4 regions of the Brevibacillus antibioticus genome follow, and region 4 is predicted to be linked to each of the others. Evidence: riboswitches for the same ligand, from Rfam matches in the RefSeq annotation. Region 4 holds a riboswitch; each other region holds the start of a gene.
What was found. A riboswitch is a leader RNA that binds a small molecule or an ion and turns the genes downstream of it on or off. The one in region 4 is predicted to bind S-adenosylmethionine.

Region 1 (7,554 bases), 2.1 Mb from region 4:
TCTCTTGTGATCTATGGAAATGGTCAAGCACTGGAATCGTACAGGCTTTTGTATAGGGATGAAAAGGAAGCAGCGAGCGGGAAAGAGGCAGAGGGAGCAAAAGCCTTGCAGCAAGAGCGACAGTTCCTGAACAAACTGCTCGGGGCGGATAGTGAAAACTATCGGTTAGTGGATGCCAACGATCCAGGGGTGTACCTGCGATATTACAACGGACTGCCAGTGTTGTCTGATGAAATTAGCATAACAACAACTGACTCTGGTCACGTCCGATATCTCAGCAAGGAGCCCGAAACATTCGAGCCGTCGCAGTACCCGGATGTATCGAGTGCTGTGTCAGAAGAGGTAGCCATCAAAGAGCTGAGTGAGCATATGAAGCTTCGATACGTGCAGAATCCGAGAATATGGCCAGAATCAAAGCAAGGGAAGAGGTGGCAACCTATTCTGGAATACACGCCAGCTGTTTCCTTCATGCAAAGAGGACGTGAAGATGGTACGGAGTGGCATATCGACGCGACCAGTGGCAAGATTATGTATGGAACGGGAGATAATGGGCTTGCCTATGATCAGTTGAATACGACGGAAGCACATCCGATCGAATCTCTAAAGGAATACGTCAAGGTTCGCTCCAAGGATGAGGCAAAAGCACTGCTGCAAGCGGAATTTGGCATACAGGTAGATGAATCGACCTATAGAGAGAGTGAGAGTATCCGCGAGGGGCGCAAGGAATACGTCTGGAATGATAAAAATGACAAGTATATCGGCGTAGAAGTCATTGCAGAAACAGGCAGTGTCGTCGGGCTGGGATCACCGCGTTCTGATACAGCGGTGACAGTCAAACGCGAGCAAGCGGAAGAGGCTGCACTCGCCTTTCTGCATAAATACGTCGATCCTGGCGTAAAAGAGGTGCAATTAGCACAAGTCATACAGCCAGCCGAAGCGAATCCTGTGTCATCGGGCGAATGGGAATTCAGATATTTTATGAGCAAGGATGGCATTCCTGTACAGGATCGCGAGCAAAAAGCGGCTTATTCGGTAACAGTTGATCCGTCTTCTGGCAAAGTGACAAAGTTTCATAACTTCAGAATGACGCACGAGTTGGTGGAGCTTCCAGCATCCGACAGGATCGTTTCGAAAGACAAGGCTGTTGAAGAGTATTTACGCGTCATGCCTCTAAAGCTGGTTTATTTGATGAAAGATGTGGATGGGCAAAAATTAGCTCAACCAAAGCTGGCGTATGTGCCGTGGAGTGACGAAGAGCGGGCGATTAAATTTATGACCCTTGATGCCGTGACAGGCAAGTTTATCGCCGACTAAAACGAAAAAAAGGCTATCCCGCAGCCATTCTTGATGGCTTTTGGGATAGCCTTTTTTTAAACACTTATCTAACAGTCGTCACACGAGCACCCAATAATTACCAACAGGATAAACAGCACGAGCACGATTGCGAAGCAGTCACCGAAGAATCCGTTTCCGCAGAATGATGTACTCATCTTTGTTTCCCCTCCTTTCCGTTATACTCCAGTCTATACACGAATGCCGATATTGGACTGGGCGGATGCCCAGCTTAGGCAAAAATGGGCGCGTAAGAGGAGAGGCTCCGTAAAAAATAGACAATTCACAATTGACGGGGAGACAAAGGGGGTGTTAAGATACTTGCAAACATTCAAGACATTTCGCAAAACAACTAAATGACAAGTGTACGACTCTTATCCAGAGAGGCAGAGGGACTGGCCTGATGAAGCCTCGGCAACCGGTAAAAATCCGGTGCCAATTCCAGCAAAGCTACGTGCTTTGAAAGATAAGAGGATGTCTCAGGCGTTTTCTTATCTGCTGACAAATCCTCTTCTTTCAAAAGAAGAGGATTTTTTTTTACACCCAATTAGGGAGAATAAGCCGATGTAAGGGAGAAAAGGGGCACGTCAATGAAACCAACCTTTCGCGAACAGCTTTCCCGGAAAATTCTGATTCTGGACGGTGCAATGGGCACCATGCTTCAACAAGCGAACCTGACTGCTGATGATTTCGGCGGTGAAGCCTATGATGGCTGTAATGAACTCCTGAACCTGACCAGACCAGATGTGATCCGTTCCATTCACGAGAAATATTTAGAGGCGGGCGCAGACATCGTCGAGACAAATACGTTTGGTGCTGCTTCCATCGTTTTGGCTGAGTACGATGTGCCAGAAAAAGACCTTGAGATCAATATAGCGGCAGCTCGCTTGGCCAGAGAAGCGGTGGATGCCTATTCCACAAAGGAGTGGCCGCGTTTTGTAGCAGGTGCAATGGGACCTACGACCAAAACCCTTTCGTTGACAGGCGGTGTCACTTTCGAAGAACTGATCGAGGCGTATTATCGTCAGGCAAAAGGTTTGATTCTCGGCGGCTCCGATGTTCTTCTTTTGGAAACCTCGCAAGATACGTTGAACGTGAAGGCTGGCGGAATCGGGATTCGCAAAGCTTTTGAAGAGCTTGGACAGGAACTCCCCGTGATGCTGTCAGGTACGATTGAGCCGATGGGCACAACGCTGGCGGGCCAAAACATCGAGGCGTTTTACATCTCCTTGGAACATATAAAGCCAGTCTCCATTGGTCTGAACTGTGCGACTGGACCCGAGTTCATGCGTGATCATCTGCGGACACTATCAGGAATTGCCCAATGTGCGGTCAGCTGTTATCCGAACGCAGGCTTGCCAGACGAGAACGGTCATTACCATGAAACGCCACAGGGACTTGCTTCGAAAATGCGGGCGTTCGCTGAACAGGGCTGGATAAATGTCGCGGGTGGTTGCTGCGGAACAACGCCTGACCATATTCAAGCGATGGCAGAAGCATTGCAAGACTGCAAGCCACGCAGTGCAGCTGTAGAACCGCTGAGCGCGGTCTCCGGGATCGAGGTTGTTTACGTCGAAGATGACAATCGTCCCTTGCTAGTAGGGGAGAGGACCAATGTCATCGGTTCCAAAAAATTTCGTGAAATGATTGCAGCCGGTCACTATGAAGAAGCATCTGATATTGCCCGAGCCCAAGTAAAACGCGGCGCACACGTCATCGATATATGCTTGGCTGACCCCGACCGTGATGAATACGAAGATATGGGAAAATTCCTACAGTTCATCGCAAAAAAAGTAAAAGCCCCCCTCATGATCGACTCGACAGATGCCAAGGTCATGGAGCTGGGACTTCGCTATTCGCAAGGGAAGGCCATTCTCAACTCGATTAACTTAGAAGACGGCTTGGAGCGATTTGAGGAAGTGGTTCCACTTATTCACAAGTTCGGTGCCTCCGTTGTCGTTGGAACGATTGAAGAAGCGGGTATGGCGATCACTCGCGAAAAGAAGCTGGAGGTCGCGCAACGCTCGTACGACATTCTTGTCAACCAGTACGGAATAAAGCCACAGGATATTATTTTCGATCCACTCGTCTTTCCAGTAGGGACAGGAGATGAACAATACATCGGCTCTGCAAAGGAAACCGTAGAAGGAATTCGTTTGATCAAACAGGCAATGCCTGCTTGCAAGACGATCCTGGGTGTCAGTAACGTTTCCTTCGGCTTGCCTCCTGCGGGCAGGGAAGTGCTGAATGCGGTCTTCTTATACCACACCACTCTCGCAGGGCTTGATTACGCCATCGTCAACACGGAAAAGCTGGAGCGCTACGCTTCGATACCAGAAGACGAGAGAAAGCTGGCAGAAGCCCTGCTGTTCGAGACGAATGATGAGACATTGGCAGCCTTCACCGAATTTTATCGCCAAAAGAAAAAGGAAGTCAGTGTGGAGGTCTCCTCGTTAACACTCGAAGAACGCTTGGCCCGTTATGTAGTCGAAGGCTCTAAGGATGGTCTGGTGGAAGACTTGAAGCTGGCTCTGGATAAATACACACCGCTCGAGATCATCAACGGTCCGTTGATGGCTGGGATGGAAGAGGTCGGTCGCCTGTTCAACGGCAACCAGCTTATCGTGGCAGAAGTATTGCAAAGTGCGGAAGTCATGAAGGCATCCGTATCGTTTTTAGAGCCGTTCATGGAAAAAAGCGATGCCGCTGCCAAGGGGAAAATCTTGTTGGCGACAGTCAAGGGCGATGTACACGACATCGGAAAAAACCTCGTGGAAATTATTTTGTCAAACAACGGCTACAATGTCGTGAATCTGGGGATCAAGGTACCGCCAGAGCAACTGATTGTCGCATGCAGAGAAGAAAAGCCGGATGCCATCGGTCTGTCTGGACTCTTGGTCAAATCCGCGCAGCAAATGGTCATTACTGCACAAGACCTGCGTGATGCAGGCATTGATATTCCGATGATGGTTGGCGGCGCGGCGTTGACGCGCAAGTTCACATCGAACCGGATCGCACCGGAATACCGCGGAATTGTTTTATATGCAAAAGATGCCATGGATGGTCTGGATCTCGTGAATCGTCTGCAAAATCCGGATGAACGTGATCGTTTGGTAGAGGAACAGCAGCATCTACTGGAAGCAGTCGCAACGGCTCAGCCTGTTGTCGAGGAGAAAAAAGCAACTTTGCCAGCTCGCTCAGCGATCAGCAGAATCGTTCCGATCCATCTGCCGCCAGATTGTGAACGGCATGTCCTGCGACAATACCCGCTCAGCCATCTGCAACCGTATTTGAACCTGCGGATGCTTCTCGGAAAACACCTCGGTGTTCGCGGAAATGTAGATAGATTGATAGAGGAAGGCGACGAGAAGGTACTGGAACTGTACGGCATTGTGGAAGAGCTATTAAATGAAGCGAAGCAAAAAGGAACCATTACGACACACGGTGTGTATCAGTTCTTCCCGGCACAGTCAGATGGCAATGATATTTTGGTCTATGATCCAAAAGACCACAGCAAGCTACTAGAGCGCTTTACGTTCCCGCGTCAGCCGGAAGAACCTCATCTTTGCCTGTCCGACTTTTTGCGACCAGTGGAGAGCAAGGAAATGGATTATGTCGGATTCCTGACGGTAACGGCTGGGGGAGGGATTCGCGAAAAATCTACAGAGCTAAAAGAGCGTGGCGACTACTTGCGCTCTCATGTCCTCCAAGCCTTGGCATTGGAGCTGGCAGAGGCATTTGCTGAGCGAATTCACCACGTCATGCGCGACGTGTGGGGCATCCCGGACCCAGTTGAGATGACGATGCTGGAGCGCTTCGGTGCTAGATATCAGGGTATTCGTGTCTCCTTCGGTTATCCTGCTTGCCCGAACTTAGAGGATCAGGCACAGTTGTTCCGTCTACTGCGTCCAGAGGATATCGGCGTTCAGCTGACAGAGGGCTTCATGATGGAGCCAGAAGCTTCCGTATCAGCAATGGTATTTGCTCACCCTGAAGCACGTTATTTCAACGCAGGTCCATCCATTTTTGAAGTTTAAAAATAAATGAAAATGGGAGAGAAGGGATTGAGTTGACGACGAGAAAGAAAGATTTACGAGCCTATTTGAAAGACCACTTGCTAGTCGGAGACGGTGCGATGGCGACCCAGCTGCACGGGGTGGGCGTCCCCGTTGGCGTCAGCTTTGAGGAGCTGTGTTTGTCCAACCCACGTTTGGTGCATGAAGTTCATACGTCTTACTATCAGGCTGGTGCACGTTTCCTGGAGACAAATACGTATTCTGCCAACCGAGATGCATTAAGCCGTTACGGTCTGGAGCATAAGGTAGCGCGGATTAACCGGCTTGCAGTCGCCATAGCACGGGAAGCCGCACAGGATGATGCTTATGTGGCTGGGAGCATCGGATCGATTTTGGCTGGACGGGTGAAGAAAAAGGTTTTGGACGAATACCGTGATCAGTATGAGGAGCAAGCGATTGCTCTGTTGCATGCTGGCGTAGATGGACTGATTCTGGAGACGTTCGTGGACCTGGAGGAGCTGCTTCTGGCAATCGAGGTAATTCGCCCGCTCACAGATGTACCTGTAATCGCGCAGTTAGCCACTTTGGAAGTAGGACGCACACGTGATGGGTACGCTTTGACAGATGCTTTTTCCGAGCTGAAAGCCGCAGGCGCTGACGTGATCGGACTAAACTGTCGCCTTGGTCCCGCTGAACTCTTACGCTCGTTTGAAAATACAATGATTCCAGAAGATGCACTTTTATCCGTATTCCCGAATGCAGGGCGTCTGGGAATGACTGACGGAGAATACGCTTTTAAATCATCACCTGAATATTTTGGACAGAGTGCGCTTCGGTTGCGTGAGCAGGGGGTTCGGTTGATTGGCGGATGCTGCGGAACTACACCTGCACATGTGAAGGCGATTGCGGATGCACTTGAGTCGCTTGAGCCGCAAGCGCGTGTGAACCCGACCATCGTTGCTGGAGATCGACCTTCGATTACTGTGCAGAACACGAGGGAGAGGGAGAAGCCAAGCATTGTCGAGCGCGTAAAAACAGCAACGACGATCATTGTCGAGTTTGATCCGCCACGTGATCTGGATGCAGACCAGTTTCTCCACGGATGCTGTGAGTTGCACAAAGCAGGAGCAGACGCTATTACGTTGGCGGATAACTCGTTGGCGACAGTGCGGATGAGCAACATGGCTCTCGGGGCACTTATGAAGAGCAGACATGGAATCGATCCGCTCTTGCACATTGCTTGCCGAGACCGCAATCTGATTGGGCAGCAATCGCACTTAATGGGGCTGCACGCTTTGGGAATCGATCAAATATTGGTGATTACGGGCGATCCATCGCGCTTTGGTGACTTGCCAGGTGCCAGCTCTGTATTTGATGTGACCTCGTTTGATTTGATTCGTATGGTGAAGCAGTTGAACGAAGGTGTTTCGTTTTCAGGACGTCCGTTAAAGCAGAAAGCCCAGTTCATTGTGGGTGCAGCCTTTAATCCGAATGTCCGAAATATGGATGCTGCGGTTGCCCGCTTGGAAAAGAAGGTCGAGGCAGGCGCTGATTACATTATGACGCAACCTGTGTACGATGCAGAGTCCATTCGGAATGTATACGAGGCGACGAAGCATATCGGCATTCCTGTCTTTATCGGGATCATGCCGCTGACCAGCTCGCGCAATGCGGAGTTCCTGCATAATGAAGTGCCGGGAATCAAGCTGTCGACAGAAGCTCTGGAACGGATGAAAAAGGTACAGGGAGAGGCAGCTCGACAGGAAGGAATCGCAATCGCGAAGGAATTGGTCGACACGGCTGTGCGTTACTTCAATGGCATCTATCTGATTACACCCTTCAATTATTACGAGATGGCGGCAGAGCTCATTCAATATACCCGCCAACAAAGCTCTTTGGTGAGGATGGCTCAGACGTAACGGTTTGCGCCAGTTAAATAGGGAAGGCCTATGTGTATAGACAGGCTATAGCCTTGCGTCTAATACACATGGGCCTTCATTTCGTCTAGCATAAACGCGGTTTTGAGAGCTTCTCGATTGCAAAACTGTTGAATCTCAGCAAGGTTCATCTGGTCATACTGCTTTTTGCGTAAAAAACGTTCAATGATATGCGGGAAAGCGAGATCGACAAAGAGTAGATGCAGTTGCCTAATCGAGAGGGGATTTTCTCGGAGATAGCCACGCAATAAATGAGAGAACAATTCCTC
Region 2 (7,554 bases), 280 kb from region 4:
GCGGAAATATTCAATGCATCAGCCTTGACTCGCATAAGAGCATCCTTACTTACCAAAATGACTGGTCTTGGCTGTGGTTTTCCGTTTTCCTCCTCCTGTAAGTTTAGGGCGACCGCCAAAATGCGGTTGTCATTACTCATTTCCGTGAATTGTTTTTGAAGGCGGTGGAAAGAGGAATGATTCAGTTCCACCCGAAACACCCCACCTGTTTCCAGGGTAATGCCTGTGTGCAGTTGCCCCAGCTCACGAAAACTATCAAAGAGCCGAGATACGTACCGAGCATTGCGGCCAATTTCATCCATGTACCGCTTTTTGGAATCGATTTCTTCCAATACGACAGCTGGTATGACGATTTCGTTGTCAGCGAAAGAAAACATCGCCCTTGGATCTTGCAGGAGTACGTTGGTGTCCAGTACGTAGATTTTCTTCAAAATCTCGCCTCCTATTACCCTTCTTATATACCCTATGCAATTTTTGGAGGGATGCTCAGGTGCGGCGACGTGATGTACTACAGTCTATGTTCAGGTAGACAGAGTTAGACGACCTAGTGGCAGAATGAAAATGGGCAGCCCAGAACAAAATACTTGTAACCCTGCCCTCCTCACAAAGGAAGGCAATACTGGGAAAGGGAGAATGCCTGTGAAACGGATCATGATCTACTGCCTCGGTTTTAGCTTGTTGCTTACAGCATGTATGTCGGGCAATAACCCTCCGGCGAATCAGGCTGCCCAACAGCCCAAGCATGCCACTCATACTCAGCGCGTTCAACAAACAGCTCCTGAGCCTGCTTATAATCAATCTTCCCAAGCCACCGCTGATCGTCTCACCCAACTGGCAATACGTGTGAAAAGGGTACACAGCGCGACTACTGTGGTCTTGGGCAAATATGCTGTTGTCGGTATTACAGTAGACCCGAATTTGGATCGCCCAGAGGTTGGCGTCATTAAGTACACGGTTGCGGAAGCACTGAAAGAAGATCCTCAAGGGGCGAATGCCGTTGTTACCGCAGACCCTGCCGTCGTACAGCGATTACGGGAGATGAGAGATGATATTCGTCGCGGCCATCCTGTCGCCGGAATTACAGAAGAGTTAGCGGATATCGTAGGTCGGATCATTCCCCAACTACCGCGCAGTGTGCAGCCTCGCGAAGAAACACCTTCTCAAGTAAAAGAAAAACGCATGCACAAAGAGCCGCAAGGACAAAACAAAATCAACGTAAATCGTACAGGAACACCTTAAAAGAAAAGAGGTATCCCCCGGATTTAAGCCCGGGAGAATACCTCTTTTTCTTTATGGACGGGTGCTTCAGATGGCAAATGATCCAGTGCTTGCTTCAAATCAGCCACCAAGTCATCGAAATCCTCTAAACCAGCTGACAAACGGATCAAACCATCCGTAATTCCCCTTGCAGCTCTTTCCTCAGCAGGCATCGCTGCATGTGACATCGTAGCTGGGTACGAGAGAATCGTTTCCACTGCCCCGAGACTGACAGCCACAATCGGCAATTTTACGCGATCAAACAACGCTTTTGCTCGCTCGCGGCCCCCTACATCAAAGGAAAGAACAGCCCCATGACCTGTCGCTTGTTGTGTTTGAATCAGGTGACCAGAGTGATCCGTCAGTCCCGTATAGTAGACTCGGTGTACTTGTGGATGCGTAGACAACCAGTCAGCCAAGCTCGCGGCTGTCTTCGTGCTGACATCCAGTCGGGCTTTCAATGTTTTGAGCCCACGCATTACAAGCCAGCAGTCCTGCACACCCAAAATCGCTCCCATGCCATTCTGAATAAAGTAGAGTTGCTCCCCTAACGCAGCCTCTCTTGTCACCGCCAGTCCTGCCACGACGTCACTATGCCCCCCGATAAATTTCGTTGCACTATGAATGACCACATCTGCGCCAAGTTCCAGTGGACGCTGGTAATACGGGGTAAGGAACGTATTATCAACAATGACGAGCAAGCCGTGCTCCTTCGCGATACGAGAAACCGCTGCAATATCTGTCACCTTTAAAGTAGGATTGGAGGGGGTCTCCAGATAAACCCCTTTTGTAGCCGGTGTTATGGCCGCACGAACGGCTTCTGTATCTGTTGCGTCTACGAACGTAACGGAGATGCCCATTCTCGACAATACCTTGGTCAAAAACCGAAACGTGCCGCCATATACATCTTCCGCCACGACAACATGGTCTCCCGCTGAAAACAGCATGAACACGCTAGAAATAGCAGCCATGCCAGATGAGAACGCGAAACCGCGTGCACCTCCCTCCAGCGACGCAATGGCTTCCTCCAAAGCCTGCCTGGTCGGATTACCTGATCGGGCATAATCGAATGTACCTGGCTGATCGATATCAGCCTGATGAAACGTCGAAGCTTGATAAATCGGAACCGACGATGCACCTGTGAACGGGTCCATGCAAGTCGAACCGTGGAGGAGCTTGGTTGCAAAATTCATCGTACACTCCCCCCTACGACCAAACTAGCATTCAATGCCTGAAACAAATCGGATACGACATCATCTGGATGCTCGATGCCAACCGACAGTCGCAACAATCGATCACAAACACCGACATGCTCTCTGACTTCTTGTGGGATATCGGCATGCGTCTGCGTCGCCGGATACGTACACAATGACTCGACACCACCCAGACTTTCTGCAAAGGACACGATTTGCAGATTTTGCAGGAACAATCCCACCTGTTCCACATCGTGTACGCGAAACGCTACCATCCCACTATGCCCAGTCGCTTGATTCACCTGGATCTCATGCCCCGGATGCTCAGGCAGACCCGGATAAAATACCTCCGCCACTGCTGGATGCTCACGCAGCTTTTCCGCTACAATCAACGCATTGGATTGATGACGCTCCATCCGTAATGCCAATGTTTTCATCCCGCGAATGAGAAGCCAGCAATCCTGCGGTCCAAGCACAGCACCGACTGAATTGTGCAAAAACCGGATTTTTTCCGACAACTCTCCCCCTTTTGTTACGATGAGTCCAGCCAGCACATCGTTATGTCCTGCCAAATACTTGGTTGCACTATGCAAGACGATATCTGCACCAAGCTCTAGTGGGCGTTGACAATAAGGGGTTAAGAACGTGTTGTCTACAATCGTCAGGAGCCTGTGCTGTTTCGCCAAATGCGTGACTGCTCGAATATCGGTAATTTGCATCAGGGGATTGGTTGGTGTCTCGACGAAGATGGCCTTTGTATCTGGGCGAATCGCATTTTTAAGTGCACTAATGTCACGCAAATCCACGTACGAAAACGTCAGACCGTACCGAGAGAGCACTTGCTCAAACAATCGATAGGTTCCCCCGTACAGATCGAGTGAAACGATCAGATGATCCCCTTGGGAAAACAAGCCCATGACGGTATGAACAGCAGCCATTCCTGAGGCGCAAGCGAATCCTGCATCTCCTGATTCCGCTTCGGCGATGGTCTCCTCCAAAATGGTGCGAGTAGGATTCGCTGTGCGCGTATAATCATATCCAGTGCTTTGGCCCAAGGCAGGATGACGATAAGCCGTTGCATAGTAAACAGGAAAGCTCACCGCCCCTGTTTTTTCGTCTCTGCCTACTCCCGCCTGAATTAATTTCGTTTCCAATTTCATGTCTGTTTCTCTCCCTCCAATAGTATACGAGGGCATCAAAAAAGCCCTCTTTCCTCTGAAAGAAGGCTTTGTTTACGTCACCGTAAGCAAATCCTTCTCATCTTTCAGAGTTGAATAACTCTGCAGGAATTAGCACCATTATCTCCCTGTTAAAATACAGGTGATTGGTTGCCGGGCATCATCGGGCCAGTCCCTCCGCCGCTCTGGATAAGAAGATTGCTATTCAATTCGATTGACCCTAATACTAAAGGATCGGCAGGATTCTTGTCAACAATTTATTTCCAGCGTTAATTTGCCTCTTTCAAGGCAGTCATAACTTGATTGTCCAGCTTCTCAGCTGCGTTTTTGTCATACGTCTTTTCATATTGCGGTTCTACAGAAATACGGGAACCGTAAAACATAATATCACGAACAGCCTCAATTTTGATTTCTACCATGGCCAGCTTGAGCGGAACACCTTCCAGTCGGTCTGTTTTGACGGAAGCACGACCATTAATGGCGAAAGACGAGCCGGCACCGATCAAATGCAGGACAACCTGCGGTTCCTTCGTAATATTAGTCAAAATACGTGAGCGATTATCCACAGCAAAACGAATCGTATCGGCGCTGACAGCGTACGTCCAGGACAAGGAGCTGAGCGATGGTGCCCCTGACTCATGATCTACTGTGCCCAAGGTAACAAAACGCTCCTTTTGCAAGAGCTTGAATAAATCTTCGGAAAGAGATTGGGAAACAGTTTCAGCCATTTCAATGCCTCCTAACAAACGTTTTGTACATTCATTTTACCCTTCGCCTAGCTGATAGGCAAACCTTTCCTCTCCACCTTGATTCTGGTTGTCTTTTTCCCTAGACTGGTAGGTAACAATACCGAATGATGAGAAGGGGATGGACAGTTTGTCACCTACAGATCGCCTCATGCAGCAAATTGATCAAGTTCTTGAAGAGCTTCAGGAAGTTCGGAAGGTAAATGAGCGGATGCATAAAATTGCCATGTTCCTGGAAGATATCCGACTTGCAGATGTGATCCAAAATTACACAGCCCCGCGCAAGCTGCTTTGGATCAATTTCCTCGCAGGTCTTGCCCGGGGTCTGGGATTGACGATTGGTACTGCTATCGTTTTGGCTTTCCTCGGCTCCCTCTTGACGCAATTTCTTTCGATCCCTATTCTGGGGGATTACATCAGACAATTGGTGGAGTACGTCGAGACTTACAAGCAGCGGCCTTAACGATAGAGACTAGTCTCTGTCGTCGTTATCGTCCTGGTCTTCATCGTCATTATGATGTTTGTCGTGCTTCTTCCAATAGCCATACGCGTTGCCGTTGGGATGCTTATCTTTCTGCTTCCCTTTTTCTTTTTTCTTTTTGTCGTCATCGTCGTCTTTATCCTCGTCTGTTGGCTTCACAGGCTCGACAATGGCTTTTGTACTTAATGCAACGTCAGCTTTCTTAACCAGCTTATCATCTTCATACAATGCGAATTGAATTGTTTTGGCACTAAACGAATGATTCTTGTACGACAATGTCAGCGAGAACTCGCCTTTGTCATTTGGTTTCATCTCTTTCTTCTTACCGTCAGGAGCGATCACAAACCATTCTGTATCGTCCTTTTTATTCCAGCCGCTTACTGTCCCCTTTACCTGAATGGACTTGGCGGCAGGATTGTTTACAGCAGTCGCCTTGATGGCATATTCGGTCGTTTGATCCTTGTCAGGAGCGTTAACGATTTCTACCTGAACGGATTCGGAATCAACCTTCTTGCCATCCTCGTAAACCTCGATCAAGGCTTTTTGATCTTTTGCGGCTTGTACATCCTTTACTGAAACCGTAAAGCTGCCTACGCCATCCCACAGCTTCTTCACGTTTGCGTCTTTTTTCACGCCATTATAGGTGACCGTTACTTTGTCTGCCCCCTGCTTGACAATTCCTTTTACTTTTAACTCCTTTTTCTTCGCATCCAATACAGACATGGTATGGATGATCATTTCCTGATCTTCTTCTGCTTTAGGAACGATCTTTACCTTTTCGCTATCGACCAGCTTGCTGCCTGCATAGGCACTCACGGTTACATACGGATCATAAGTAGCATCCGGAGCTTCGAAGCTGACCGTAAAAGAGTGCTCGTTGGTCGGAACGACTTCAATGATGTCGGAATTCGGCTTTTTCACTACCACCTTGGTGACATCCGAAGTCACAATCCCCTTTATGTACACCTTGTTATTTTCCGTCTTGGCATTTACACTCACGATTTCTTCAGCATTCTCTGTCAGGCGCACTTCCAGCCAGATGTCGCTGTAGTACTCGTTGTAGATACGCTCCCACTCCGCTTTGTTTTCTTCCATATACGTTTGGAGCTTCGTATTCAAGTTGATTTCATCTACAATGATGTACAAGTGATCCGCTTGATTCTTCAAGAGCATGTTCAGAGTGGTTGGATCATTTTGGGCAAGTTCTTTCAGATTATAGCGTGTGACTTGCTTCCCTTCGTCATTCATGACTACCTTTGTGGCACTTGGACTTGCAATCGAGCTTGCGTTGGCAAAAATTGGCGTCAAACAGCCAAGAATACCTGCCGCTGTCACCACTGCTAATACGGGCTTGGTCATGTACTTTTTCAATGGTAGTTCCCCCTTCTAGTCTGCCAAAATCCCCTTGCTTGCTTGGGTCATGCATATTGACGGGAAATCATTTTCAAAAGTTGCATCATCCAGGAAACCGCGTCTTATTACCTATGAAAAGCGCTTGATACAAAAAAACTCCACCCAACTTCCGGATCATTTCGGCAAGTGGAGGGGAGTCTTTGTCCCGTTAATTGCAGTTGTACTTCGGTTCGCTTTCAATCGCGACCAATAAAGCTTCAACTGATTCAGCAGGGTATTGCACTTCCACGGACTGTGAATCAACGTTCCCAAATAGCACGTACCAGCTGCCTTCCTGACGATAGCCGATATCGCTCATTTGATGATCCTCTTGCAGCAATTGCAAGAAAAAAGCGGCTGTTTCCAAAGCAGAGTGGTCTTCTGGTCGAGCATCGGCAACCACTTGAATTTGGAGCCAGTTAAAAAGTGCATCTTCACACTTCACGCGGTTCTCCTCACTTTCGCCCAGTTTGCTCCGGTTTGATCCTTACCTTTACAATCACGAGAATCGCGATTGCTACGAACATTGCACTTTTCACAGGAAGCTGCACATCCAATATAGCGAAAATGAGAGCTCCAACAAATAAAAGGATGTACAAGAGCACGTTTTTCAAAATAGGCATACGGATACGGGTAGCAAAACCAAGATAATAGACAATAATTAATTCCGCAAACAAAATCCAAGCCCGATATTTATCAGCCCATATGCGAAAGCTGTCATAGGCTGTGAGCTGATCTGGATTCGTTGGCACATAGGTTGATGCGATTTGTATCCAGTCCATCACTTATCTCTCCTGTCTTCAAGCGGTGAAACTCCTAGCGCTTCACATGCCACTCATAGGCGGAATGAAACGAATAGTCACTCCTTTTTTCTGAGGAAAACGCTATCTTTCTTACTTTATCAGGTGGTGGATTCTGTGTCAAAAAACGGTAGGTTCTTCCAGGTTGCTAGCAAGATTTTCGCCGTACATGCTATGATGAGGATATGTCAGTAGAAAAAGGTGGGAATAGGATGAGCTTGTATGATATTGCTGTCAAAACGATTTCCGGTGAAGAGAAGACATTGGCCGCCTTCAAAGGGCATGTCCTGCTAATCGTGAACGTCGCTAGCCAATGCGGCCTTACTCCTCAATACAAAGGGCTACAGGAGCTGTATGAGCGTTATCAGGATAAGGGTTTTGTCATTCTCGGCTTCCCTTGCAACCAGTTCGCTGGACAAGAGCCAGGAACAGAAGACGAAATCGCAACGTTCTGCGATCGTAATTACGGTGTGACGTTCCCGCTATTTGCAAAGATCGATGTCAATG
Region 3 (7,554 bases), 5.4 Mb from region 4:
ATCCACCGGACGCGAGTCTTGATCCACGACCAGATAGTCTTCGGGGGACAGCTTTGTTTTGTCTTTGCCGCTTGCCGTTACGGCAAATTGCAAGGGATCGTTTTGTATTTTAATAGAGAGATTGCCACTGGTGCCGGGAAACCAGTCCCGGCGGGCAAATGTCAGCTTGGCGTCATCCAGACGGCGAAAGGCATCCAGACGTTGTTCGAGTGTTGCAGTCATGAATTAGACGACCTCCTGTTGGACTTGCTGTAAAATGCGAATCACATCGTGGAATGTGGCAAACTTGCTATGCGGCAATTGCAGCTCTTCCGCCTTGTCAGCAAGGAAGTGACGGGCAATCACATAGTCAGCGATTTTAGCTCCAGCCAAATCAGTGATGGAGTCGCCGATGACGATGCGGAAATGGGTTGCTGGATCGTAACGGCGGATGATGGTCGTCTTGCACATGCCGCAGCCGTTTGTGCAATGTTCATCGCAAGCGTTTGGCCACGTAATGGTGATGCGCTCTCCGCTGAAATCACTGCCATTACAGTAGATCGGTACATCGGTAAGATCGAATGGTGCCAGGATAGGCTCCAAGAAAAAGTCGATGCCGCCACTCGTAATCAACAGCTCGATGCCTTCTTCGCGGCAATAGCTCACGAAGTCAGCAAATCCCGGGCGAATGGTCGCTTCCTGGACTATAAAATCAATAATGTCCTGGCGCAAGGAGGAGGGCAAGAGTTGAAACAGCTTGCCGACCCCTTCCTGAACGCTTATTTTTTGCGAAAGGATTTGCTCCGTCAAGGCTTCCCACTCAGGAGGAGCAAACTTGCGGACAATCGCTACAATGTTGTCTTTTTCGGTAATCGTTCCGTCGAAATCGCAGAACAGGACGAGTTTCTTGCTCATCGTACGCCACCCCACTTTTCCAGGGCGATCGCCAGCTCTTGTGATTCCGCGGCAGCTTCTTCCAATGTTCGGCCTGCGGTCACAGCCTCAATCGCGGCAACGAATGCTTTTGCTCCTGCGGTTGCTCCACCGGGATGACCGTGGATTCCGCCTCCTGCATTGACGATTTGATCGAAACCAAAGTCTTGATAAAGCTGTGGAACCAGCCCCGGATGAATACCGGCAGACGGAACCGGGAAGGAACGGCGTACACCATTCAGTGGGGCGGTTAAATGCTTGGCGAGCTGCAACGCTTCTGTCTTGTCCAGAGCGACATTGCCATATGGAGATGGGAAGAGCACCAAATCTGCCCCAGCTACACGCATCAACGTACCGAGCAGAAGTGGGGTGGCGATGCCGTAGTCAGGTGATGGATAGTAAGCGCCTGCCAATGCTGGATGCGCCATGATCGGTACGTGTACATCAGGATCAGCAGCCAAGCGGTGCAGGGCATCGAAGCCAAAGGCCAGCACGTTGAACAAGAGGCAGTCAGCACCTGCATCTACCGCACGTTTCGCTTTTTCGTTCAGCTCATGCACAGGTCCAGTCAGGTTGGCAGCATAAAGGACGGGCTTGCCTGTTTCGACTTCGGTCTCCTGAGCGATTTGCTTGAACGCTTTGATCCGTTCGATAAAAGGAGCGCGGTCATCTGCAAAGAAGATTTCGTCATCTTTCACGAGATCGACTCCACCCAAGGCTTGTGCCAGGAATTGCGTCTTTAGATCTTCGAAAGGAAGACCCAGGCACGATTTGAAAATGCTCATCAAGAGCGGACGGTCATGTGCCCCTAAACGTTCGCGTAGACCATCAATACCGAACTTCGGTCCAGGAAAAGCCTGGAGGAATGAGTCAGGGAAAACGATGTCGACGAGCTTGATCTTGCCGTCCATCGACAGTTTGCCGAATATTCCGGTTAACAAGGATGGAATGTCTGCTGTAAAATTGCGAGTCGGATAGCTGACGGTTATCAAACCGCGTGTTTCTCCGTTTTCCAGTGTTGCAAGCGGTGTCGCACTCACGGCTTCACCGAGATACGGCGCTAGCTCAGCTTGTTTGGCAAGCGGCAGGTCCGTCCAGGAACCGACTGTCATGCCGACAGCAATGGCTTGTGCTTTCTTGTTCAAGTCTGTTGCTTGTGTGAGATAGGTGACGAGGATACGTTGTTCACTCATGGTACGTCTCATCCTCCTTGAATGATTAAAAAAGCCTCCCCATTGAGCGGGGAGGCGGTTGTCGACTATGAAAGCGTCTCGTCTCCTCTCATCTCTCGGGTCAGTAGCCGAGACAAGCCAAAAAGGCTCTATCTCGACTCTTATCCGTTGGAATTAGCACCGTTTCGCTATCCAAGGTACGCATGATGAGCGTACGATTCATGGTATAGCGCCGGTTGCCGGGCATCATAGGGCCAGTCCCTCAGCCAGCTCGCGATAAGAGTTATTCATTTCCCCCATGATATGACGTTCATTGGCAGGAGTCAATCCTTGTTTTTGCAGAGAATGTGCAGCAGGTTATCAGAAAAATGAGACGAAGGTGAAACTTTTTTGCACTTTCTGCGTGGTAAGGGATGAAGGGGTGTGAACGGCTTGGGAAAGTAGGTCTGGAGGATGTGTACCAGCTGCATGTAAACGATATTTACCGCTATCTTTTCCGGCTGACACGAGATGAGAGGCTGGCAGAGGATCTGACACAGGAAACCTTTTGTCGCGCCTACTCTTCCTTGGATGACTACCGTGGGGAAAAAGTACGACCTTGGCTGTTCAAGGTGGCCTATCACGCTTTCGTAGACGGTTATCGCAGGAAGACGAAACACCGGTTTGCGTTTGTGGAAGTCCTGCCAGAGCGACGTGATCATGCAGCGGTTGATCCGGCAGAGCATGTCGTAAACAAGGAGCTGTGGGAAGTGGCCCATGACTATTTGGAGAGACTTCCAGAAAAGCAGAGACAGGTCATTTTGTTGTCTGCCATGCAGTTTTCCTACGCGGAAATGGCAGAGGTACTCGGGATCGAGCTGGCAGACGTCAAGCGTTCCTTGTTTCGGGGGAGACAAAAGATGCGGCAGTTGTGGAGGGAGGAAAGCTGATGATGAACAAGGATGAGAATCATCGCGAGCAAAGGCTGCTTGCTTATTTGCGTGGGGAAATGGCGGAAGAAGATTCGAAACAATTCGAGGAGGAAATAGCCGCTGACGAGGAATACGCACAGCGGTTGGAGAGGCTTTTGCTGGGGGAAGAAACGGGAGAGGACAACGCGAAGATAAAACAGCCTGAAACGCTGTCGGCTGAAAAACAGCGCGCGATTGTTCGCCGGGGGAAATGGAAAAATCGGTTGAGCAACGCTGGATTCACCATAGTGCTTCCCTTTTTGACCGGAGTTGTGTTGCTGATTCTGAATGGCTGGGTAGGGTCGCTGATGCATGAGGATCTGTTCCGCGTTGCGAAGTCGATGGTCAATTTTACTCAACCCGGTGTTAGTGTAGGCGGGAGTGGCTCGCAGGTGGGATTGCTATACGGCAATATCAGCATGGAGCTTCGCGAGAGAGTCGGGTCGGAAGAAAAGAACGCTGGCCGCTTTGAAAGTACAAATGTGTTGTGGAACGTAAATGCCGGGCCGAAATGGACGAATGGAGTCAGGGAGCAAAAGCTGTATTTCCGTTATCCGACTGAGGGAGAAAAGGAGGGTACGATGTTTCTCACTTCACCTGCCTGGACAACGATGGAAAAGCTACCTGAGGGGACCGTTTCTCAGCTCGCGATTTCCTTCGATCACTTCCTGACGTATGAGGAGTACTATGAACTGGTTTCCCGCCATGTTACCTCTTCGGGACAAGATACGGTTTGGTTTGCGGTAGACACAGGGGTGGAGCGCAAGCAAGCAGAAGGTGAGGGGGGCAAACGGTTTCTCGGTCCCGGGTACGTATGGGGGTTTGCTCAGCATGAACTGGATTACGGAAGTGCACCCATTCAGGTAAATGGGGAAGAAGACAGAAGAATGGCTGCCTATTTGGAGGAGATGAAGTACTTATCTGAGCAGGAAGATCTGGCTAGCGATATCGGCAGATCCTTGCTATTTCGTAGGGATCTACAGATAGCGGAGCGATATAGCTATATGCAGGAAAAGGGAGTACGCATCTACGGCGCCGTCCTCACCGGACCTACGAAAGAACTGCTGAAGCTCAAGGCCGAAAAGTCGATAACAGCGGCGTTATTAGGCAAGGTAGACTGGTGGAATTGGGAGAGACCTGCGGCATCGGGAACACATTATACCTACTAGTAGCACGGTGCGAATTTTTGCACAAAAGAGTGTTGACATCGTGGAATCGTTGGTTGTATGATTCAAACTAAATCAAAAACCGAATACGTTTTGGATACCTTATCCAGAGAAGGTGGAGGGACTGGCCCGATGATACCCGGCAACCGACATGACGCCATTCAGACGCGGGAAAGCGACTGATTGACAGGCGACATGCACGGTGCTAATTCCTGCAGAAACAAAAGTGGTCTGGAAGATAAGGGGGACATCAACACGGTTCTTACACGTGACGACAGCGACCTCTTTTCTTCGGGAAAAGAGGTCTTTTTATTGCTCCAGGACACAAACAAAACAGGTAGAGATAGAGAAAAAATACGTAGAGGGGAGTTTTGGAATCATGGCATATCGTGCATTGACTGAACAGGAAGCAGTGGAGTACGTAAAAGGAATACCGGGTCTTTTTAGCGAAGGAGCAGAGTTGACCAGTCGCGAAATCGGGGATGGGAACCTCAATCTGGTTTTTGACATTCAGGAGCCAGCAACCGGTAAGAGCGTCATTGTCAAGCAAGCACTGCCTTTTGCCCGCGTCGTGGGAGAATCTTGGCCGCTTACGATTGATCGTGCACGTATCGAGAGCGAGGCACTCCGCATTCAGCACAAATACGTTCCAGACCTGGTGCCACAGGTGTATCATTTCGATGGGGAACTTGCGTTGACCGTTATGGAAAACGTCGGGGACCACATCATCATGCGCAAAGGTCTGATCGAAGGAAAACGATACCCGCTATTCGCGAAGCAAATTGGCCGTTTTCTCGCGCAAACCTTGTTTTTTACATCCGATCTGGGCGCGCATCCGTACGATAAAAAATCGCTAGTCGGAACATTCATAAATCCAGAATTGTGCAAAATAACAGAAGACCTCGTCTTTACCGATCCGTATGAAAATGCGCCTACCAACGACTTCAACCCGTTGATCCGCCGTGAAGTCGAGGCGATCTGGAACAACAGGCCGCTGAAGCTGGAAATCGCCAAGCTGAAATACGATTTCCTTACACGCTCGGAAGCGCTCCTTCATGGTGACTTGCATACTGGAAGTATTTTCATCACGGAAACCAGCCTGAAAGCAATCGATCCGGAGTTCGCTTACTACGGTCCGATCGGTTTTGACATTGGGGCGGTCATTGCCAATCTGCTGCTCAACTACGCAGGACAGCACGGTTTGCAAAAAGATCAAGGAGAACGGGAAACGTACCGCGAATACTTACTGGAAACGGTCGAGGATGTCTGGAATGAATTCGTTTCGCAATTCGTTCAGCTCTGGCATAAGCAAGCCAAAGAGCGTAGCGCCCATGTCGAAGGACTATGGCAAGGCTACGTGAAGCGCTTGATTCAGGATACAGCAGGCTATGCCGGATGCAAAATCCTGCGTCGTGTCATCGGCTTGGCAGGTGTAGCGGACCTGAATGCCATTGAAGACGACCAGACTCGCGCAGAAGCAGAGCGTCTGGCTCTCTCGATTGGAGAGGCGCTGATTCTTGGTCGCGGCGGCATCGACGAATCGACAGATATTACGGACATCGTACGCACTGTGACCGAACGTTACTATCAGGAGGCTACGACAGTATGACAACCAGCACCCAATTGGCACCCGTTACATGGGAGAATGACGCATTGGTCTTGCTTGACCAGACGCGTCTGCCAGTAGAAACGATCTATTTGAACTTGACCACCTCCGAGCAAGTATGGGGTTCCATCCGACGCTTGGAAGTACGTGGCGCACCAGCGATTGGCATGGCGGCGGCTTACGGGCTCTACCTGGGCATTCGTGGCAGTGAAGCGAGTAACTACGATGAGTTTTGGCAGGAACTGAACCAGCAGGCAGACTACCTGGGCTCTTCCCGTCCGACAGCGGTGAATCTGTTCTGGGCGTTGGATCGTATCAAGGCTCGTGTTGAAAAAGAAAGCGGTGCGTCGATTGCCAATTTGAAGGCGGCAGTGCTCGATGAAGCACTGGCGATACAAAAGGAAGACGCTGAAGTATGCCGGACCATCGGAGAGCATTTGCTCACTCTGTTGCATGACGGTATGGGAATTCTCACGCACTGTAATCCAGGGGCATTGGCTACAGCAGCGTACGGTACGGCTACCGCTCCCTTTTATTTGGCAAAGGAACGCGGCTGGAACCTGAAGGTGTACGCGGACGAAACTCGTCCTGTCCTGCAAGGTGCTCGTCTTACTGCATTCGAATTGCAGCAAGCAGGAATTGATGTCACGCTGATCTGCGACAACATGGCGGCGATGGTCATGTCCCAAGGGAAAGTAGAGGCTGTCATCGTGGGTACAGACCGCGTAGCGGCGAATGGCGATGTCGCCAACAAAATCGGCACGTATGGGGTAGCGGTATTGGCAAAAGCTCACGGCATTCCTTTTTACGTGGCAGCTCCCTTGTCCTCCGTCGATCTGGAGACACCGACAGGCGCAGATATTCCGATTGAAGAGCGTCCAGCTGAGGAAATTACCCACGGCTTGGGCAAACAGGTAGCTCCAGACGATATCAAGGTGTACAATCCTGCGTTCGATGTAACGCCTGCGAAGTACATTACTGCGATCGTTACGGAGACAGGCATTTTCAAGCCGGAAGAGATCGGCAACAGCAAAAAATAAAAGAATCGTTTATAAGCGTTCGCCCTGTTGTTGCAGGCGGGCGCTTTTTGCTCATTTTGGTGTTTTCCAGTAAAATATCCAATAAAAGGGGAGATTCGTATGCAAACGATTCAACGGATAGCCATCAATGAAGATACGTACTTGAAACAATTAGAATTAGCCGATGCTGAGGAGTTATTTTTGCTTACGGATTCAAACCGCAAGAATCTTATGGAGTGGCTGCCATGGCTGAATTATACGAAGAAGGTAGAGGATTCTCGCCAATTCATCCAAGCGACGATCCAGCAGTACAACGATAATCGCGGCATCAACTACGGCATTTGGTACCAAGGGCGTCTGGCTGGAACAGTCGGCGTACATACGGTGGATTGGATCAATAAAAAAACGTCCATCGGCTATTGGCTGGGTGCGCAATTTCAGGGCAAGGGCCTGATGACAGAAGCAGTGGCGACGTACTTGGACGTGTTGATCTTCGGGTCATGGGATTTGGAAAAAGTAACGATTCAGGCTGCTACGGAAAACGACAAGAGCAGATCGATCCCGGAACGATTAGGGTTTCAACTGGAAGGGATACTGCGCCGGAATGAATTCCTTTATGATCATTACGTGGATCATGCCACTTACAGCCTGCTAAAAGAGGAATGGCTTGACTGGAAAACCGATAAAAAATCGTAGGTTGAACTGTATGCTTTGATTGACAATGAAAAT
Region 4 (7,554 bases):
ATTCACTATAGGCGTGGAATGCTTTGCCCAGTCGTGAAATCGCAAGCTCCGTGTCTTCCCGGTTCAAGAGCGTATAGTTCAAGCGCATCGTATTGACTTGCGGCTCGGCTGCATAAAACGGCTTCCCTGGTACGAATGCCACGCCTTCCTTTACGGATCGGGCCAGCAGCTTCTCTGCATCGACGTGCTCAGGCAGGTTCACCCAGAGGAACATCCCGCCTCTTGGTTTTTCCCACTGTACGCCCTCCCAGTTTTGCGCAACCAAGAGCTCATGCATCCACTCCATGCGCGCCTTGTAGGACTCGCGGATTTTCTCAATGTGGCGCTCCAGATCAAAGCGGGACAACAGCTCATACAGAGCGTACTGGTCAATTGTGCTCGACTGCAAATCCACTGCTTGCTTCGCCTTCACCATCATTTGAATCACGCGTGTATCTCCAATGGCCCATCCGGTACGCAAGCCTGGCGCGACAATTTTGGAAAAGGTACTGGTGTACACTACACAAGAATCGGTCGGATGTTCATCCAGTGAGAAAACCGAGCGGTACGGTGCTTCCCCATCGAATTGGATCTCTCCATATGGATCGTCTTCCAGGATGAGAATGTTTTGCGCCTTACATTGACGAAGCAAGCCGAGACGGCGTTCGAGGCTCCATACCTTTCCTGTCGGATTGGCAAAGGTAGGAATGACGTACACCATTTTCGGGCGATACTGGGCTATTTTTTTCGCCAGATCATCCAAATCCATCCCATCGGCGTCACCGTCTACATGGATCGCTTTGATTCCCCGGAATTGAAATAACTGAACGGCTGCCAAATAAGTAGGATTTTCAACGAGAACGACATCGCCTTCGTCTAAATATACACGGCACAGCAAGTCTACTGCTTGCTGAGAGCCCGTAGTGATGATCATATTATCTACACCGACGTTCATATGCTTTTGCTTCATGCGGGATGCAATCCACTCACGAAGCGGTACGTATCCATCAGTCAATCCATATTGAAGAGCTTTTGCTCCTTGATCGAACGCACGGTTAAACGCTTCGCGCATCTCTGCGATTGGAAAAGAATCCTCTGCTGGCAGTCCACCTGCGAGCGAGAGCACTTGATTGCCTTGGGTCAGCTTCAAGATTTCCCGGACAGCCGAGGAGGATAGTGCTTCGACAGATTTTGAAAATGAGTACTCCATGTTCCGTTCCCCCTTGATTTTGCTTATCCTTGTTTTATCACTGTCAACAGCGTAAGTCCAATCTTTGCTAGCTATGAGCAGATAGGTTTTGACTATGTCGAGCGGTTGTTCAACCAATAGTCTTCACACACTGCATGCAAAAAACCCCTCTTCGTATCAAACGAAAAGGGGTCCATATGTATGATCTATATACTCCTAAGCAATACGGAACACTCGTGGTTTCTCTGTTTGTGGAAGGAAAGAGAGATCGACATGATTAGACGCTTCTTCCATACCGATATCGCTTGCCAACAGCAATGCCTCTTCCTGGAAGGTCGGCGTACAGCTGCCTTCATTCAGTTCACAGAGTCGCTTCAATCGCTTCAGTCTTTCTGCTGACTTCTCTACTCTCATGCATTCGTTCGTCAGCTCACATACGTTGACGTGACGAGCATCAGCGATCATGCTGATATCATTCACATGAACAATCAGCCTTTTGCCTTCTTCCGTAACAAATCCGATCGAGCAAAAATGCGCACCTGACATTTCCAAACGAGTGAGAACAGCATTGGCGTAAACTTCTCCCGTCCGCAAGCGAATCTGGCCTGCTTCAATGGCTCCGCCGATTTTTCGCTCGTTGGCGATCACCGTATACATATCCGTGTAACCGTTAATCTGATAGCGCATGGTACCCTCCCGCTCTCGATGAGACTAATTATCATTAACAATGACATCGTATAATGAAAATCATTATCTGTCAATAATGAGAATGATTTTTATTCTAGAAGAAAAAGCCACACTCCATATATGGTAGTGTGGCCAATTTGACTCGCTTTTATTTTGTTTTCGTAAATAACCCTAACCGCTCGATTCGCTGGACCGCTTCCGCGAGACGCTCTTCATTGGATAGCAAAGCCGCTCGCACATAGCCCTCACCTGTCGGACCAAAGCCATTCCCCGGTGCTACGACGACATGCGCTTTTTCCAAAAGCAGGTCAGAGAACTCCACGGATGTGAAGCCGCTGGGAACTGGAAGCCAAGCAAAAAACGAACCTTGAGATGGCGGAGCCTGCCAGCCAATCCGATGCAGATTGGAGTAGAGGGCATTGCGGCGACTTTCGTAGACAGCGACGAGATCGCGGACGCACTGCTGCGAATCCGTCATCGCTTTGGCTGCCGCCATCTGTACCGCTCCGAACAGACTGACAAAGTAATGGTCCTGAATGAGGTTAATCAGACGAACCAGCTCGCGATTACCTACCATGGCACCCACACGCCAGCCTGCCATGTTGTACGTTTTGGACAAGGTATAAAATTCTACGCCCACTTCTTTTGCACCCGGAACCTGCATGAAGCTGACCGGCTTTTTCCCGTCATAGCTGATTGCTCCGTAGGCGAAGTCGTGGCAGACAACGATTTCATGTTTTCGGGCAAAACGAATGGTTTCCTCATAAAACTCCAGTGGTGCGTTGACTGCTGTCGGATTGTTCGGATAGTTAAGAAACATCAGTTTCGCTCGATCCAAATCAGCTTGGGACAGCTGGCTGTAGTCTGGCAAGAAGTCATTTTCCGCCTTCAACGGCATCATGACCATCCGTCCGCCTACGACAGCTACTCCCGACCAATAATCCGGATAGCCTGGGTCTGGAACCAGTGCAACATCGCCTGCGTTCATGAGTACTTGGCAAATCTCTACGAGTCCGGTTTTGCTGCCGAACAAAATCGCTACTTCTTCCTCCGGATCGAGGTCTACATCAAATTCTTGCTTATACCAATGTGCCACTGCCTGCTTCAGTTCCATGCGTCCCTGAAAAGGCGGATATTTGTGATGGAGTGGTTGTGCCGCTTGCGCCTGTAATTCTTCAATAATATGCAGCGGTGTCGGCAAATCGGGATTGCCCTGCCCCAGGTTAATGACGTCATGGCCTTGCGCAATGACCTTGTTTACTTTTGCCACCAGGGTCGCAAAAAACTGGGTAGGGAGTCGATCAATCATATCGGAGGGTTGAATGCGCATCTTTCTTCCATTCCTTTCTTGGGCCAATACAGTAAAACCCCCTTTTTCCATACAGAAAAAGGGGGAGATCAGCTTGGTCACGTCCTTATCTGTCAGGAAATAATCCTGCTGGAATTGGCACAGCATCTGTCCATCACATGGAACAGATCCGCTGCCGGGCTTCATAGGGCCAGTCCCTCCACCTCTCTGAATAAGTCAAACACACGGAATATACTGTTTTTTCGTCTATATCATACTACTTGAGCACGCAAACCGTGTCAAGATGCTTGATTTTGTACCGAAACTTGATGCCTTCTTTTTTGAAAAGATGTGTGGAAAGCGAAGAATGCCACAGACAACAAACACAAGCCTGCCATTACAAACAATAGTCCCTGTGCATGAATCGATTGGAAAATGAAAGCGCCAAGCAATGGTCCGATCATCCGTCCTGCTGATCCAGTCCCTGCAATTAGCCCTTGAATGAAGCCGTCTCGTCCCTTTGGCGTCAACTGTGCAGCTACTGCCGGAACAGCTGGCCACACGAGCATTTCTCCCAGTGTCATGATGAACATACCTGCCACAAAGCCTGCATAAACCGTTGATTGAGACAAAATTAACATCGACAAGGCAAAGATATATGCGCCCAAGAGCATTTGTGCTTTTAGCGTACGGGCAAAGCGTCGAATGACCCATGCGATCAATGGCTGACCAAACAGGATCAAGCCGCCGTTCAGCGTCCACAACAGACTATATTGACGGAGTGAAATCCCCATGGATTGCATGTAGGTCGACAGCACCGTCGTCCATTGTACATAGACAATCCAGCTAATTAATAGCCCCCCGCATAAGAGCAGCAATGCTCCCCATATGACCTTGGCCTCTTGCTGAGGTTCTCGTAGAAGTTCGTCCTCTGCTTGTTCGGGAGTAGTTGTCTGCAATTGACGTTTTTGCTCTGCCAGTTTTAACTGACGCGGCAAAATGAGCATGAACATCGTCAGCACAATTACTTGTGAAATCGCATTTCCGAAAAACGTCCAAGCAAACGAAACACTTGCCAAGAAGCCGCCTAAAGCAGAACCGGCAGCTACACCCACATTGAGGGAGACGTAAATCAGATTGATTGCTTTACGGCCTCCCTCCGGCCATAAAACCACTGCCAGCGCATTCATAACGGGAGAAAGGGATCCACAAAACAATCCATTCAATAATAATAGTAGGACATATACGGTAAAATCTTGTGTAACACCTAAACAGACGGAGATAAGCATTCCGCCGATGGAGCCAACAACAATGGTGCGCATTTTGCCCCAGCGGTCAAACATCATCCCGCCGACAACACTCCCAATCAGGAATGCACCTTGATTTAAAAGCAACAAGAAGCCGGCTACAGTCAGCGGCTTTCCGAGATGGTTATGAATATAGATCGTAACTAGCGGCCAAATACACGCCATTCCGGTAGAAAAAATGACGGCAGCAATCGCCAATAAACGAATGCTGCTCGGGTAGGTTTCCCACTTTTGCCTCATGCCTTACTTCTCTCCCCGATGGAAATCGCCGCTTTTTCCGCCTGTTTTGAATTGCAGACTGGTCGGACCGATTATCATTTCTTTATCCATCGCTTTGCACATGTCATACACCGTCAAAGCCGCTACGCTGACAGCGGTCAACGCCTCCATCTCGACGCCTGTTTTCCCTGTCGTCTTCACGGTTCCTGTAATCGCAAGCGTCGTTTCATCTACAAAAGCAAATTGTATGTCGATGCCAGTCAATGGCAGCGGATGACACATCGGAATGATTTCCCACGTCTTTTTGGCAGCCATGACACCTGCCACCTGCGCAACGGCGAGTACATCGCCCTTTTCGATTCGACCTTCGCGGATTCGGGTGAGGGTTTCAGGTTTCATGCTAATTTGGCTCTCAGCTACTGCCACCCGTTTTGTGACGTCCTTCTCAGATACGTCCACCATCCGCGCTCGATTTTGTTCATTAAAATGTGTTAATTGATCAGTCATACGAGTATCGTTCCTCCTCTATCTCATCCTACCTTACTCCCACCGATGGATAAAAGCAATGGGAATGTAGAGGGTTTCGATATCTTGCTCATCCACTCCCAAAAACGTACAAAGAACAGGTGCTGGAGGTATACTGTGCGTACACAGCTCAAAGGAGGCATTTGGATATGGAAACGATGAAGGATCAGACGGTACGCTGGTCAATGCTTGTGCTTGGTGATTGGACCATTTATTTGGCTGCAACGGCTGCCGGACTTTGTTATGTCGGCTCGGTCAACCAGCCTTTTGCTGAATTGGAAGCGTGGGTTGAAAAGCATCGCCCACAAAGTACGCTGGTGCAAGACGATCCATGGCTAAAGCCTTTTGCAACAGAACTGATGGAGTATTTGCAAGGAACACGCGAGCATTTTTCCACGGATTGCGACTTGTCCGGAACACCTTTTCAGCTCGCTGTCTGGGAGGCACTGCGCCAAATCCCATACGGTCAAACGTCATCGTACACCGACATTGCAAACAGCATTGAAAAGCCTGCTGCTGTTCGTGCTGTCGGTGCCGCAATCGGTGCCAATCCGGTTCTCATTACAGTCCCCTGCCACCGCGTTGTCGGTAAAAACGGTTCACTAACTGGCTATCGGGGAGGACTGCCCATGAAGACAGCTCTGCTTGATCTGGAGAAAAGGACGAATCGGGGTGTGAAGCATGGCTAGTTCACTGACAGAAGGGATCGCAGCACTTGACTGGCATTCCCTGCAACAGGAGTTGAACGAACAAGGGTATGCTGCTTTTCCTTCCTTAATAAGCGCGGATGCGTGCGAAGAATTAATCGCTACGTACGGACAGGATGAGCTTTTTCGCAATACGATCCAGATGGCGCGGTACCGTTTCGGTGAAGGAGAGTACCGCTATTATCAGGCTCCCCTTCCCTCGCTTTTGCAGGAGCTTCGCGAAGGCTTTTATCCGATGCTTGCGAAGACTGCGAATCAGTGGCTGGAAATGCTTGGACGCGAAGCTATCTATCCTGCTACCCTCCCTGAATTTTTGGCGCAATGTCACGATCAGGGTCAACTGCGTTCTACTCCATTGATTTTGAAATACGAAACGGGTGGCTACAATTGTTTACATCAGGATATGTACGGCGAGGTGTTCTTCCCGTTTCAAGTCGTGTTTGCCTTGAATCAGAAGGAGAAGGACTACAACGGCGGAGAATTTCTGCTGATGGAGCAACGACCGCGCGCGCAGAGCCGGGGACATGTGATAACCTTGGATCAAGGCGCAGGCCTGATTTTCCCGACATCCTACCGTCCTGTGCAGGGAACGCGAGGCTACTATAAAAACACGTTGCGCCACGGTGTCAGCACGATTACTTCTGGCACCCGCTACAGCCTCGGAATTATTTTTCATGATGCAAAGTGAGGAACGCCCCATATGAAAAGCATCCTTTCCTATAAAATGCCGAAAACTCTCCTTAATAAAGGAAGCGGATTTCTTGCGGATTACACCCATTCGCTCAATCCGTATACAGGCTGTTCTTTCGCCTGCTCCTATTGCTATGTTCGGCAAATGCCTGTCTCTTTGTTTCGCAACGAACAATGGGGCACGTGGGTAGATATCAAGCAGCAAGCTGCCGATTTATTGCGCAAGGAGCTTATGCGGGCTAAGAAAAAAGGAAAGGTGACCATCTTCATGTCTTCGAGTACAGACCCATACCAACCCATCGAACAAACAGAAAAGGTAACGAGGTCTTTACTCGAAGTCATGGTAGAGAATCCACCTGATTTTTTGCTGGTGCAGACGAGAAGTCCCTTGGTTTGGCGGGATGCCGATTTGTTGCTACTGCTGGGTGATCGCGTCCGCGTCAGCATGACCGTCGAGACCGATTTGGAGGAGATTCGCAGGTACTTTAGCCCACAAGCTCCCCCTATTCAAGCGCGGCTCAAAACACTCCAGCGCTTGGCGGAAGCAGGCATCCCTACACAAGCAACGCTTGCCCCTGTTTTACCGAGCAGTGAGTCATTCCCAGAGATTTTGCGCCCCTTAGTCAGACGCGTCTGTGTCGACGACTTTTATATGGGAGATGGCAGCGGCGGTAAACGAACGAAAAGAAACGGCATTCCCGCTCTCTATGAACAGCTGGGACTGGAACAATGGTATGATTCTTCCGCCTATCGGATCGTCTACGATCGGCTATTACGTGTTTTTCCCCCGGATCAGATTTATTTGAGTCAGGCAGGCTTCGCCCCTTAGAATCAACCGCTGATTGTAACACCCCATTCGTTGGCAACTTTGATCGGTTTATGATATCGTCTAGCCTAGAGAGTCGTATCATCCAGGGAAATGAGGAATTGTCTTGACCATTACGATCTTGTTATTTGCCGGAC

Region 1: another riboswitch for S-adenosylmethionine. It lies ahead of metH (methionine synthase); the one in region 4 lies ahead of E8L90_RS02295 (pyridoxal phosphate-dependent aminotransferase).
Region 2: another riboswitch for S-adenosylmethionine. It lies ahead of E8L90_RS03930 (aminotransferase class I/II-fold pyridoxal phosphate-dependent enzyme); the one in region 4 lies ahead of E8L90_RS02295 (pyridoxal phosphate-dependent aminotransferase).
Region 3: another riboswitch for S-adenosylmethionine. It lies ahead of E8L90_RS28435 (2,3-diketo-5-methylthiopentyl-1-phosphate enolase); the one in region 4 lies ahead of E8L90_RS02295 (pyridoxal phosphate-dependent aminotransferase).

Annotation. Positions count from the first base shown of each region.
Region 1 covers NZ_SZNK01000001.1:2,559,902-2,567,455, reverse strand. Annotated here, with positions in the region: gene E8L90_RS11800 (YcdB/YcdC domain-containing protein) at 1-1,314, shown strand, start outside; gene E8L90_RS11795 (YjcZ family sporulation protein) at 1,383-1,490, opposite strand; SAM riboswitch class I at 1,704-1,805, shown strand; gene metH (methionine synthase) at 1,923-5,369, shown strand; gene E8L90_RS11785 (bifunctional homocysteine S-methyltransferase/methylenetetrahydrofolate reductase) at 5,402-7,267, shown strand; gene E8L90_RS11780 (phosphotransferase) at 7,327-7,554, opposite strand, start outside.
Region 2 covers NZ_SZNK01000001.1:783,797-791,350, reverse strand. Annotated here, with positions in the region: gene E8L90_RS03945 (PhoH family protein) at 1-431, opposite strand, end outside; gene E8L90_RS03940 (YhcN/YlaJ family sporulation lipoprotein) at 634-1,239, shown strand; gene E8L90_RS03935 (trans-sulfuration enzyme family protein) at 1,263-2,450, opposite strand; gene E8L90_RS03930 (aminotransferase class I/II-fold pyridoxal phosphate-dependent enzyme) at 2,447-3,610, opposite strand; SAM riboswitch class I at 3,705-3,824, opposite strand; gene E8L90_RS03925 (pyridoxamine 5'-phosphate oxidase family protein) at 3,898-4,356, opposite strand; gene E8L90_RS03920 (DUF5665 domain-containing protein) at 4,496-4,837, shown strand; gene E8L90_RS03915 (hypothetical protein) at 4,847-6,226, opposite strand; gene E8L90_RS03910 (hypothetical protein) at 6,417-6,692, opposite strand; gene E8L90_RS03905 (YlaH-like family protein) at 6,703-7,029, opposite strand; gene E8L90_RS03900 (glutathione peroxidase) at 7,260-7,554, shown strand, end outside.
Region 3 covers NZ_SZNK01000001.1:5,917,792-5,925,345, forward strand. Annotated here, with positions in the region: gene E8L90_RS28425 (methylthioribulose 1-phosphate dehydratase) at 1-222, opposite strand, end outside; gene E8L90_RS28430 (2-hydroxy-3-keto-5-methylthiopentenyl-1-phosphate phosphatase) at 226-894, opposite strand; gene E8L90_RS28435 (2,3-diketo-5-methylthiopentyl-1-phosphate enolase) at 891-2,105, opposite strand; SAM riboswitch class I at 2,191-2,367, opposite strand; gene E8L90_RS28440 (sigma-70 family RNA polymerase sigma factor) at 2,498-3,013, shown strand; gene E8L90_RS28445 (anti-sigma factor) at 3,013-4,203, shown strand; SAM riboswitch class I at 4,300-4,445, shown strand; gene mtnK (S-methyl-5-thioribose kinase) at 4,580-5,809, shown strand; gene mtnA (S-methyl-5-thioribose-1-phosphate isomerase) at 5,806-6,846, shown strand; gene E8L90_RS28460 (GNAT family N-acetyltransferase) at 6,946-7,521, shown strand.
Region 4 covers NZ_SZNK01000001.1:500,541-508,094, reverse strand. Annotated here, with positions in the region: gene E8L90_RS02305 (aminotransferase-like domain-containing protein) at 1-1,189, opposite strand, end outside; gene E8L90_RS02300 (hypothetical protein) at 1,385-1,855, opposite strand; gene E8L90_RS02295 (pyridoxal phosphate-dependent aminotransferase) at 2,004-3,185, opposite strand; SAM riboswitch class I at 3,268-3,382, opposite strand; gene E8L90_RS02290 (MFS transporter) at 3,443-4,690, opposite strand; gene moaC (cyclic pyranopterin monophosphate synthase MoaC) at 4,694-5,176, opposite strand; gene E8L90_RS02280 (methylated-DNA--[protein]-cysteine S-methyltransferase) at 5,344-5,883, shown strand; gene E8L90_RS02275 (2OG-Fe(II) oxygenase) at 5,876-6,589, shown strand; gene E8L90_RS02270 (SPL family radical SAM protein) at 6,602-7,420, shown strand; gene E8L90_RS02265 (molybdenum cofactor biosynthesis protein) at 7,524-7,554, shown strand, end outside.